3 regions of the Rhizobium sp. 0TCS1.26 genome follow, and region 3 is predicted to be linked to each of the others. Evidence: predicted binding sites of a transcription regulator. Region 3 holds the regulator's gene; each other region holds the start of a gene.
The links. Region 3 encodes LexA, which represses DNA repair genes until DNA is damaged. Its sites were predicted from a motif close to TGTTCNNNNTGTGTTCNG; they were not measured.

Region 1 (3,272 bases), on a different contig from region 3:
GACAGCCTGGTGACCTTTGCCGGCCACGGCGACGACCTGTCCTTCGCTGCCGCGACCGAAGACCAGTTTCTGCTGTCCGGACGGTTTGCTTCAGGCCTCGCCGATGAGCCTGGGAACCTGGTGCTAAGGGCGCGTGACCGGCTGCGGCAGTGGCTGACCGATGCCGGCCAGGCCGCACCGCCAGTGCGCATCACGCTTGCAAAGGCGCTTCCCGTCGCCTCCGGCATCGGTGGCGGATCGGCGGATGCCGCCGCGGCACTGCGCGGGCTGATGCGCGTGTGGAACGCGACGCTGCCGGAACCCCACCTCTCGGACTTGGCGCTGTCGCTCGGCGCCGACGTTCCCATGTGCCTGGCCGGCCGGCCAGCCATGGTGCGCGGCATCGGCGAGCAGTTGTCGTCGGTTGCCCTGCCGGCCTTCGCCATGGTTCTGGTCAATCCGCTGATCGCCGTCTCGACGCCGGGTGTTTTCCGGTTCCTGACGCGGCGCGACAACCCGCCGATCCCCCCTCTTCCCAGCTCAACAGATCTTGGCGACTGGATCGCTTTTCTCAAGACCCTGCGCAACGATCTGGCGGCGCCAGCGCAGGATCTGGTACCCGAGATCGCCGAGACGTGCCGGCTGCTGGAGGAGAGCGGTGCGCTGCTTGCCCGGATGTCGGGCTCCGGCGCCACCTGCTTCGGCATCTATCCGGACATGCTCCACGCAGAGGCTGCAGCAGCACGGCTGGCAGCCGCGCATCCCGGTGCCTATATCCAGGCGACAGAAACACTTGCCGGAGAGACGCCATGAGCCGGATCGACGAGAGCCGCCCCTTCCTCCCCGTCGGGATCGCAGTGCTGACCGTGTCCGACACCCGCACAACTGCAGACGACAAGTCCGGCGACACACTGGTGCAGCGGATCGAAACGGCAGGGCACAGGCTGATCACCCGGGCTATTGTGCAGGACGACAAGGCGCAGATCGCCGAGCAAGTGAGAGAGTGGACGCTGCGCGACGACATCGACGTGGTGATCACCACCGGCGGGACCGGCTTTACCGGCCGCGATGTGACGCCGGAGGCGCTGGAGCCGCTTTTCGAAAAGCGGATGGACGGCTTTTCCGAGGTGTTCCACCGGATCTCCTACGACAAGATCGGCACCTCGACGATCCAATCACGCGCCACGGGCGGAGTTGCCAACGCCACCTTCATCTTCGTCCTGCCGGGGTCGCCCGGAGCCTGCAAGGACGCCTGGGACGGCATCCTGCAGGCGCAGCTCGACTACCGCCACATGCCCTGCAATTTCGTGGAGATCATGCCGCGGCTGGACGAACATCTGCGGCGCGGTGGCACGCAATAAGCCGTCACGGACGGCGATCTCAGCTGCGCGCCGCCCAGGCCGGCACCATCTCGCTGACCAGTCGTAGCGCCTTTTCACCGCGTGCCAGATCGCTGAGCGACATTCCATCGCGCACCTTGGCAAGTGCCCGCTTTCGGTCGATCAGCATGCCGTTCTCCAGCGGCGGCAGGCGCTGGAACAGGCGCCGCAGCAGCGACGGGCGGTAATTGCGCGACGGCGAAAAGCGCGCCGGTCGGCCGTCGAGTGAGATATGCTCGGCGATCTCGTCGATCCAGCCGGGCTGCGGACGGGCACCGGGCTCGATCAGCAGCAACCATTCGCCACGGGCCGCCAGAAGCACGTCGCGCAGCTCTTCGTCCGCATGATAGCGGCATCCGGCCGCATCGGCGATCCGCGCCGAAGCATCCTTCGCGCCGCGATCGAGGACTGCCACATCGCCGACTAGTCCTTCCACGGCGCCAGCCACGAGCACAGACAGGGTCTGGGCCAGTTCGGTCTCCTGGTCGCGACATTCGATGATCACCGTGAGCATGCCGCATGCTTACCGCATCGCAACAGCAATATCCACAGCTCCCGCGCCTCGGCATTTTGTTCTTGCATTGTTCTCTTTTCGCGGCTAGGAATCGTGTCGGGTTGGACGCGACGTCCAGCGCAGGAGTTCCCACATGATTGAGATGTCTCAGTTGCGGCAGGGCGCATTTGCGCCTGCCCATACGGCCGATATTGCCGATGCGCTGGTGGAAACATCCGGCCTGCGGGTAGACGTCGATCGCCGCCGCGGACGTGGTGCCGGGCTCAACCCCAGTGGACGCTTCGAGGACCAGCGTCGCGAAGGGTTTGACGACGGTTGGCAGACGCTGGAGGATCTCGAGCCGTTCAAGACCGAGGTGCAGATCGAGAAGCCGCGCACCGCGATCACCCGCAACGAATCTCCCGATATTCCCTTCGACCGCTCGATCAATCCCTATCGCGGCTGCGAGCATGGCTGCATCTATTGTTTTGCCCGGCCGACCCACAGCTATATGGGGCTGTCCGCAGGCCTGGATTTCGAAGCCAAGCTGTTTGCCAAGCCCGATGCGCCGCGGCTTCTCGAACGCGAACTGAGCAAGGACGGCTACAAGGTTCGGACGATCGCCATCGGCACCAATACCGACCCTTATCAGCCGATCGAGAAGGAGTGGCGGGTGATGCGGCAGCTGCTGGAGGTGCTCGCCAAGGCGAACCATCCGGTGATGATCGTCACCAAGTCGGCACTGGTCATGCGCGACATAGATATTCTGGGGCCGATGGCTGCCAAGGGGCTGGCCAAGGTGGCGCTGTCGGTGACGACGCTCGACCGCAAGCTTGCCCGCTCGATGGAACCGCGCGCATCGACGCCGGCGCTGCGGCTGGAGGCCGTAAAGGCGCTGACCGATGCCGGCATTCCGACCAGCGTGCTGGTGGCTCCCGTCATCCCGGCGCTCAACGACCACGAGATGGAGCGGATCCTCGACGCCGCCAAGGCGGCGGGTGCCACGGAAGCGAGCTACGTGCTGCTGCGGCTGCCGCTCGAGGTCAGCCCGCTGTTTCGCGACTGGCTGCTGCGCAACTATCCGGATCGCTACCGGCACGTGATGTCGCTGGTGCGCTCGATGCGCGGCGGCAAGGATTATGACGCCGAGTTCGGCAAGCGGATGAAGGGTGCCGGTCCCTATGCCTGGCAGATTTCCCGCCGCTTCGAGCTGGCGACCAAGCGCCTGGGGCTCGGTCGGCGGGGCGTGATGCTGCGCGACGACCTGTTCGTCCGGCCGGACGGCGCCGGCGTGCAGCTGTCGCTGCTCTAGAGATCGGCCGTGGCGACAGGCGCCACGACCTGGCAGTCAGCGAGATCCTGAGCGGCATGACACCGCCTGGCAATCCCGCGCTGCTTTATCGACTTCGGAGGTTGGGCCG
Region 2 (3,272 bases), 610 kb from region 3:
ATCTCAGCGGTCATCGCCTTCACCTTCAGCCGTGCGGGATTAAAGATGTTGGCGTAGTAGATTCGCCACAGATCGTCGGTGACGTCGGTGAGCTCCGGCTTGACGGCCGGCTCGTCCGTGACGGTCAGTGCGTCGCCGTCCCAGGCGGCCGACCCTTTCGGCGTGGCGATGACCCAGTCCATGTCGAAGAAACGGCGCCGGAAGAACGGCGCGATGCGCGCGACGATGTAGTGATCGGGTTCAAACCAGGCGAAGAACGACCGACGGCGGCCGGTCGGGTCGGTCGAGGCGACCTCCTTGAAGCGCACGAATGCCTTCATCTTGTGGCTGTCGCGACGGACCGACTTTTCCAGGCGCCGGGCGGCGATGACATCGGCATCCGAGACGATCTGCAGCAGGTTGCGCTCCGTGCGGATGCGCCACAGCAGCCGGTAGAGCAGAGCAAAGCGCGCCGGCTCCGAATGGCAGATGACGCTCTCCGCCAGTTCGATAAAGGCCGGCGGCACATGGATCGCCGCAGCGGTGGCCGGCAAGAGCGCATCCGCCGGGCCACCAATGCCCGACAGCGCGCGCTGGCCGTCGGCTTCGTCCAGACCGGTCAATCGGCCGCGCTCATCTTCGATGCGCCAGTCGATCGCCTGCGGCTCGACATTCGCCATCATCAGCCGGCGGGCCGCATCCCGCCATTCGGTAAACTCGCCGCGGCCTCTGAGAACGATGGTCTGCATCAGAAAAGCGACAGCTGTTCCGGCTTCGGCCCGAACATCGAGCGCAGATCCGACCGGTCGATCAGCCGGTGCGGCGTCCAGCCTTCCGCCTGGATGAACGGCTGCACCTTGCGAAGCGAAACGCCGAGCCGCCCCAGATCCTCCAGCCGCATCTTCTTGAACCGCCGAGCCGAAAGGATCGACTTCACCGTCTTGGTGCCGAAGCCCGGCACCCGCAGCAGCATCTCGCGCGCGGCGCGATTGACGTCGACCGGGAACTGTTCGCGGTGGCCGAGTGCCCAGGCAAGCTTCGGATCGAGATCCAGATCGAGATTGCCGTCGATCGACGACGAGGTGATCTCGCCGATGTCGAAGCCGTAGAAGCGGTAGAGCCAGTCGGCCTGGTAGAGGCGGTGTTCGCGCATCAGCGGCGGCTTGACGAGCGGCAGTTTCGACGAGGCGTCCGGGATCGGGCTGAAGGCGGAATAGTAGACGCGCTTTAGACCGTAGCTGCCATAGAGCCGCGCACTCGTGCCGAGGATGGTCGCGTCGCTAGCACCGTCGGCGCCAACGATCATCTGGGTGCTCTGGCCGGCCGGAACGAAGGTCTTCCGTCGCTTGGTCTGCAACGTGGCATCCGCGGCGTCCTCGATCTTCAGCCGCAGTTCGCCCATCGCCCGGCGAATGTTGTCGGGCTTCTTTTCCGGCGCGAACTGGCCGATGCCGTTGTCGGTCGGCAGCTCGATATTGATCGACAGTCGGTCGGCGTATAGCCCCGCCTCCTCGATCAGCGCCGCCGAGGCTTCCGGGATCGTCTTCAGGTGGATGTAGCCGCGGAAATTGTGGATCGTCCGCAACTCGCGGGCAATGCGCACCATCTCCTCCATCGTGTGGTCTGACGAGCGGATGATGCCCGACGACAGGAACAGGCCCTCGATGTAGTTGCGCCTATAGAATTCGAGCGTCAGCCAGATCACCTCGTCTGGGGTGAACCGGGCGCGCTCGACATTGCTGGACGATCGGTTGATGCAGTAGGCGCAATCGTAGATGCAGAAGTTGGTGAGCAGGATCTTCAGGAGCGAGATGCATCGGCCGTCCGGCGCATAGGCATGGCAGATGCCTGAGCCCTCGGTCGAGCCTAGCCCTCCCGTGCCCGCGGAGTGTCGCTTGGTCGTGCCGCTCGATGCGCAGGACGCATCGTATTTCGCAGCATCGGACAGGATCGCAAGACGTTCTTTGAGCGACTTCTTCATTAGTACGTTCACTAAATGTTCTGCCGAGAAGAGTCAAGCGACGGCTGTCTATGACACCCATCTTGCAAGCGGCCGCGCCCGCCCTATTTCGAATTCCCTAGCCATCCGCGTCGTCATTCTGCTATGCTTCGCGGAACTTGAGTTGTCGCATGGTTCCGGGGTTCTGCTCCGGGACCTGTTTCTTTTTGTGGCCGCAGGTTGCGGCCATGAGACTGAGGAAAAAAGAAAATGGTTGATAAGGTACCGATGACGCCGTCCGGTTTTACCAAGCTGCAGGAAGAGCTGCGCTGGCGCCAGCAGGAGGAACGTCCCCGCATCATCGAGGCCATTTCCGAGGCACGCGCCCATGGCGACCTGTCGGAAAATGCTGAGTACCATGCCGCCAAGGAAGCCCAGAGCCACAACGAAGGCCGCATCACCGAGCTCGAGGATCTGACGACCCGTGCGGAAGTCATCGACCTCAGCAAGATGTCCGGCTCCAAGATCAAGTTCGGTGCCACGGTCAAGCTGATCGATGAAGATACCGACGAGGAAAAGATCTACCAGATCGTCGGCGATCAGGAAGCCGACGTGAAGGAAGGTCGCATCTCGATCTCCTCGCCCATCGCTCGCGCGATGATCGGCAAGGAAGCCGGCGAGTCGATCGAAGTCGTCGCGCCGGGCGGCTCGAAGGCCTACGAGATCCTCCAGGTCACCTGGGGCTGATCGTCAATCGCAGGCAGCCACCGTGCCCTCAGATCTGAGCGACGTCGAGGTTATCGCACCGCACTTCAAGCGGCGACTGTCGGGGGTCACCTCGACGGTCATCCAGCTCGTGCCGGTGCAGAACCGGCTGGGGCAGAAGGTCGTGACGCTCGGACCCGGCCTGCCGCCTCACCTGCCCTCCATGCGCTACACGCAGCTGGCAGGCCTCTGGCGTCCGCCGCAGGGTCGGTCGGTGCGCGTCTGGCACGCGCGCCGCAACATCGAGATGCTTCCCGGGATCCTGCTGCGTGACGTGTTGCGCATGCCTCTGAAGCTCGTCTTCACCTCCGCCTCGCAGCGCCGCCACACCGGCTGGACGAAGTGGCTGATCTCGAAGATGGACCGTGTCATCGCCGTCTGCCGCAACACCGCCTCCTATCTCGAGCGCGACAGCGACGTGATCCTGCACGGCATCGACCTGCAGCGGTTTCATCCGGCAGCCGACAAGCGGGCCGCCAGGGTCGCCGTCGGTCTCGATAGTGCCTTCCGCTACGCCGGCTGCTTCGGTCGTGTGCGCCACCAGAAAGGCACCGACCTGTTCGTCGACACGATGATCAGACTGCTGCCG
Region 3 (3,272 bases):
CGAGCACGTTCTTCATGTCCCAGGGAGCCAGGAACTGGCCCTTCTTGACGTTGATGACCCTACCCGTCTTTGCCGCCGCCACCAAAAGGTCCGTCTGGCGGCAGAGGAACGCCGGGATCTGTAGGATATCGACCGTCTGCGAGACGATGGCGCACTGCTCTTCCGTGTGGATATCAGTGAGCACCGGAAAGCCGAATTCGGCCTTCAGGTCGGCAAAGATCTCCATCGCCGCATCGATGCCGATGCCACGCGGACCGTTCAGCGACGTGCGGTTCGCCTTGTCGAAGGACGACTTGTAGACAAGGCCGATATCGAGCCGATCGCAGATTTCCTTGATCCGGCCAGCCATCATGAAGGCATGGTCGCGGCTTTCCATCTGGCACGGTCCGCAGATCAGCGACAGCCGGCCACTGTTGGAAAACATGACGCGGGACGAGCCCTCGCCGACAGCAACCTCTGCATTGGCGCTCACGCCCATGATCTACTCCTCGAAAACGAACGAAACGCCCTGACCGGGCGCCGGCGCCACGGTGATACGGTGCGGCGTCCTCACATATGGGAGGTGATTATCAGCCAGCAACAGCTCTGTCACCGTCAGATCGGCGACATGGAAGACGACCGCCGCCGCCTTCACCGCCCTATCCGTTCCACTCGCGGTTTCCGATCCGGCGACAAGGCGGATGCGCGCATTGGCAAGCGTGAAGGCCGTCTCCTCCGCTTCGCTGAAGCCAGCCGCGTGCGTCACCGTCTCGATGCGCTTGACCAGATCGTCGGGTGCGGCACCGTGCAGCAACACCTCGCGCAACGCCACCACGCCGTTCTCGTGCCGCTCCAGCACCGAGCGATCGGCCGGCAACGGGTTGATCCTTTGGCAGCTGAACAAGAAGAACAGGTCGCTTTCCAGATCGGCAAAGGCCAGTTGGAAGCTTGCCGTGACGGGGGTCCCATCCGCGGTCAACGCCTGCCGCGAGAAACCGAGCATGTCGCCGGCTGAAATGCCCGCCCGCAGGAAGCGCTGGTGATCGGCGGCGGCATCACTGCTCGACACGACGATCGCCGAAAGGCCCTCCAGCCGGCCGCTGCGAAACCGTGCGTCGCGTCCGGTGAAGACATTGCCGCCTCGCACGCTCTCGCCGACCAGAGAAGCGTCGCGAATGGCGAGCGGCTCGAGATAGGTGCCGTCCGCCAGGAAGACGCAGGCATTCGATGTGCCGAAGGGATGATCCGCCTGCCGGGCGACGGTGAAGCCGAGCGCCTCGAGCCGCTCCCGCGAGGTCTGCAGCGATTCGACGGGCAAGACCAGATGGTCGATCGCGCGTGGCCTGTCACTGTCCATCTTGCATGCCTCCAGCCTCGATTGCCGTCCGTTTTACCGCGCATCAGGGCGAAGTCGAAGCAGAAAATCCGTGATGAGCCTGCGTTCACCGGATCTTAGGCACTTGCGGAACACATGTGGAACAGATAGTGTTCGTTCTGGATTTGTTTCCTTCAGGGGGTCGCCGCCATGCTCACGCGCAAACAGCAGGAACTGCTTCTGTTCATTCACGAACGGATGAAAGAATCAGGTGTTCCGCCGTCTTTCGACGAGATGAAGGACGCTCTGCAACTGGCATCCAAGTCGGGCATCCACCGGCTGATCACGGCGCTGGAAGAGCGCGGTTTCATCCGCCGGCTGCCGAACCGGGCGCGCGCGCTGGAAGTGATCAAGCTGCCGGAAGCCTATTCCGCAGCACCGCAGCCGCGCCGCGGGTTTTCGCCGAGCGTCATCGAGGGAAGTCTCGGCAAGACGCAAGCACCCTCGGCCGCCCGCCCCGTCGCCATCCCCGCCAATGATGCGACCTCCGCCTCCGTCCCTGTGATGGGACGTATCGCTGCCGGCGTGCCGATTTCGGCGATCCAGAACAACACGCACGAAATCAGCGTGCCGATGGAGATGCTTGGGCCGGGCGAGCATTACGCGCTCGAGGTCAAGGGCGATTCGATGATCGAGGCCGGCATTCTGGACGGCGATACCGTCGTCATCCGCAATGGCAGCACAGCAAGCCCGGGCGATATCGTCGTGGCGCTGGTCGACGACGAGGAAGCGACGCTGAAGCGTTTTCGCCGCAAGGGTGCCTCCATCGCGCTGGAGGCCGCAAACCCGGCTTACGAGACGCGTATCTTTTCCGCAGACCGCGTCAAGGTTCAGGGCAAGCTCGTCGGCCTCATCCGCCGCTATCACTGATCATCCGCGCCAACCGCTCGGGTAGCTGCTCGTCCATGCTGCGCGTACGCCAGTCGTAGGCGCGATGCTGCGTCCACGGGCGCCGGATGCCGGTCATCGCCGCACGCAGGTGCCAGCTTCCGGGATCGCGGCTGGCGGCGAAATCGATCTCGACGGCGCCTATTCGTCTGAGGCTCGCGCCGTTCAGCATCAGCGCGTTCGAGCGGCACGTGTCGAAACGGGCGCGCGGTGCGATGATGAGGTCGGCCGTATCGCAGGCAGGCCCGGCATAGCGCGCGTCGTCGATCCAGGCGATGCGATTGCCTGTTGCGCTTCGCAGCAGACAGATTTTCTGGCCGAGGCAGACGAACCGGTCGGGAGGCGCGCCGGCGAATGTGTCCTGCATCAGTGCCCGGGCGGACGCCAGTCCTTCGCGGGTCAGCGGTTGCGGCCTCGCGGGAGCGACAGGTTTGGACGTCTGGCCGGTCGTCGCAGTTGCGTCCGGGCTGGCTGTTGGGTTGCTCTTCGTCGTCTCAGGCGTCGGCTCGGGGTTTGCCGCGGGCACAGGGTGCCCCGCTGGCTGCTGGTTCGCTGCAGGCACGGGGTTTGCCGGCGGCTCGGGTGGTGCGTCTCTGCGCTCGGGGCTGTTGATCTCGCCCAGCTGAAGGGCGCTTTCCCACTGCCGGTAGAGGAAGGCCGGCGGGCGCGGCCGGTTGAGGCTGGCGCCAGTTCCGTCGAGCGCCGCTACCAGTGCACCATCCTCTGAAATCAGCAGGTCGGGGTTCTTCTTCGATGGCTCGACCATACCGGCCAGCAGCAGACCTGCGCCGAGCGGAACGAGGCCGAACAGCGCCAGGCGCGTCCGCAGGAGCACCAGCAGCAGCAGGCCGACAGTCGTCAGCGGCAGGAACCACGGCTGCGTGCGGCCAACCACCGTGTTTCCGCCCCAGGAGGCGACTTCGGTGGCAATGGCGATGACCATGCCCGAGCCCAGGCCCATGACGGCGAAGAACGGTTTGTCGAGACCGAGCGGCATCGCCAGCATGCCAAGCAGGCCGGCCGGCATGAC

Region 1: the regulator LexA is predicted to act here: its motif matches at 1,930-1,947, upstream of AAIH46_RS10425 (glycosyl transferase).
Region 2: the regulator LexA is predicted to act here: its motif matches at 1,966-1,983, upstream of AAIH46_RS03150 (putative DNA modification/repair radical SAM protein).

The regions. Positions count from the first base shown of each region.
Region 1 is NZ_JBCIYV010000002.1:667,311-670,582, forward strand. It holds gene AAIH46_RS10415 (4-(cytidine 5'-diphospho)-2-C-methyl-D-erythritol kinase) at 1-792, shown strand, start outside; gene moaB (molybdenum cofactor biosynthesis protein B) at 789-1,340, shown strand; gene AAIH46_RS10425 (glycosyl transferase) at 1,360-1,872, opposite strand; gene AAIH46_RS10430 (PA0069 family radical SAM protein) at 2,006-3,163, shown strand.
Region 2 is NZ_JBCIYV010000001.1:655,946-659,217, forward strand. It holds gene AAIH46_RS03145 (UdgX family uracil-DNA binding protein) at 1-728, opposite strand, end outside; gene AAIH46_RS03150 (putative DNA modification/repair radical SAM protein) at 728-1,960, opposite strand; gene greA (transcription elongation factor GreA) at 2,189-2,665, shown strand; gene AAIH46_RS03160 (glycosyltransferase family 4 protein) at 2,688-3,272, shown strand, end outside.
Region 3 is NZ_JBCIYV010000001.1:45,318-48,589, reverse strand. It holds gene kdsA (3-deoxy-8-phosphooctulonate synthase) at 1-478, opposite strand, end outside; gene AAIH46_RS00260 (VOC family protein) at 482-1,336, opposite strand; gene lexA (transcriptional repressor LexA) at 1,505-2,224, shown strand; gene AAIH46_RS00250 (ComEC/Rec2 family competence protein) at 2,205-3,272, opposite strand, start outside.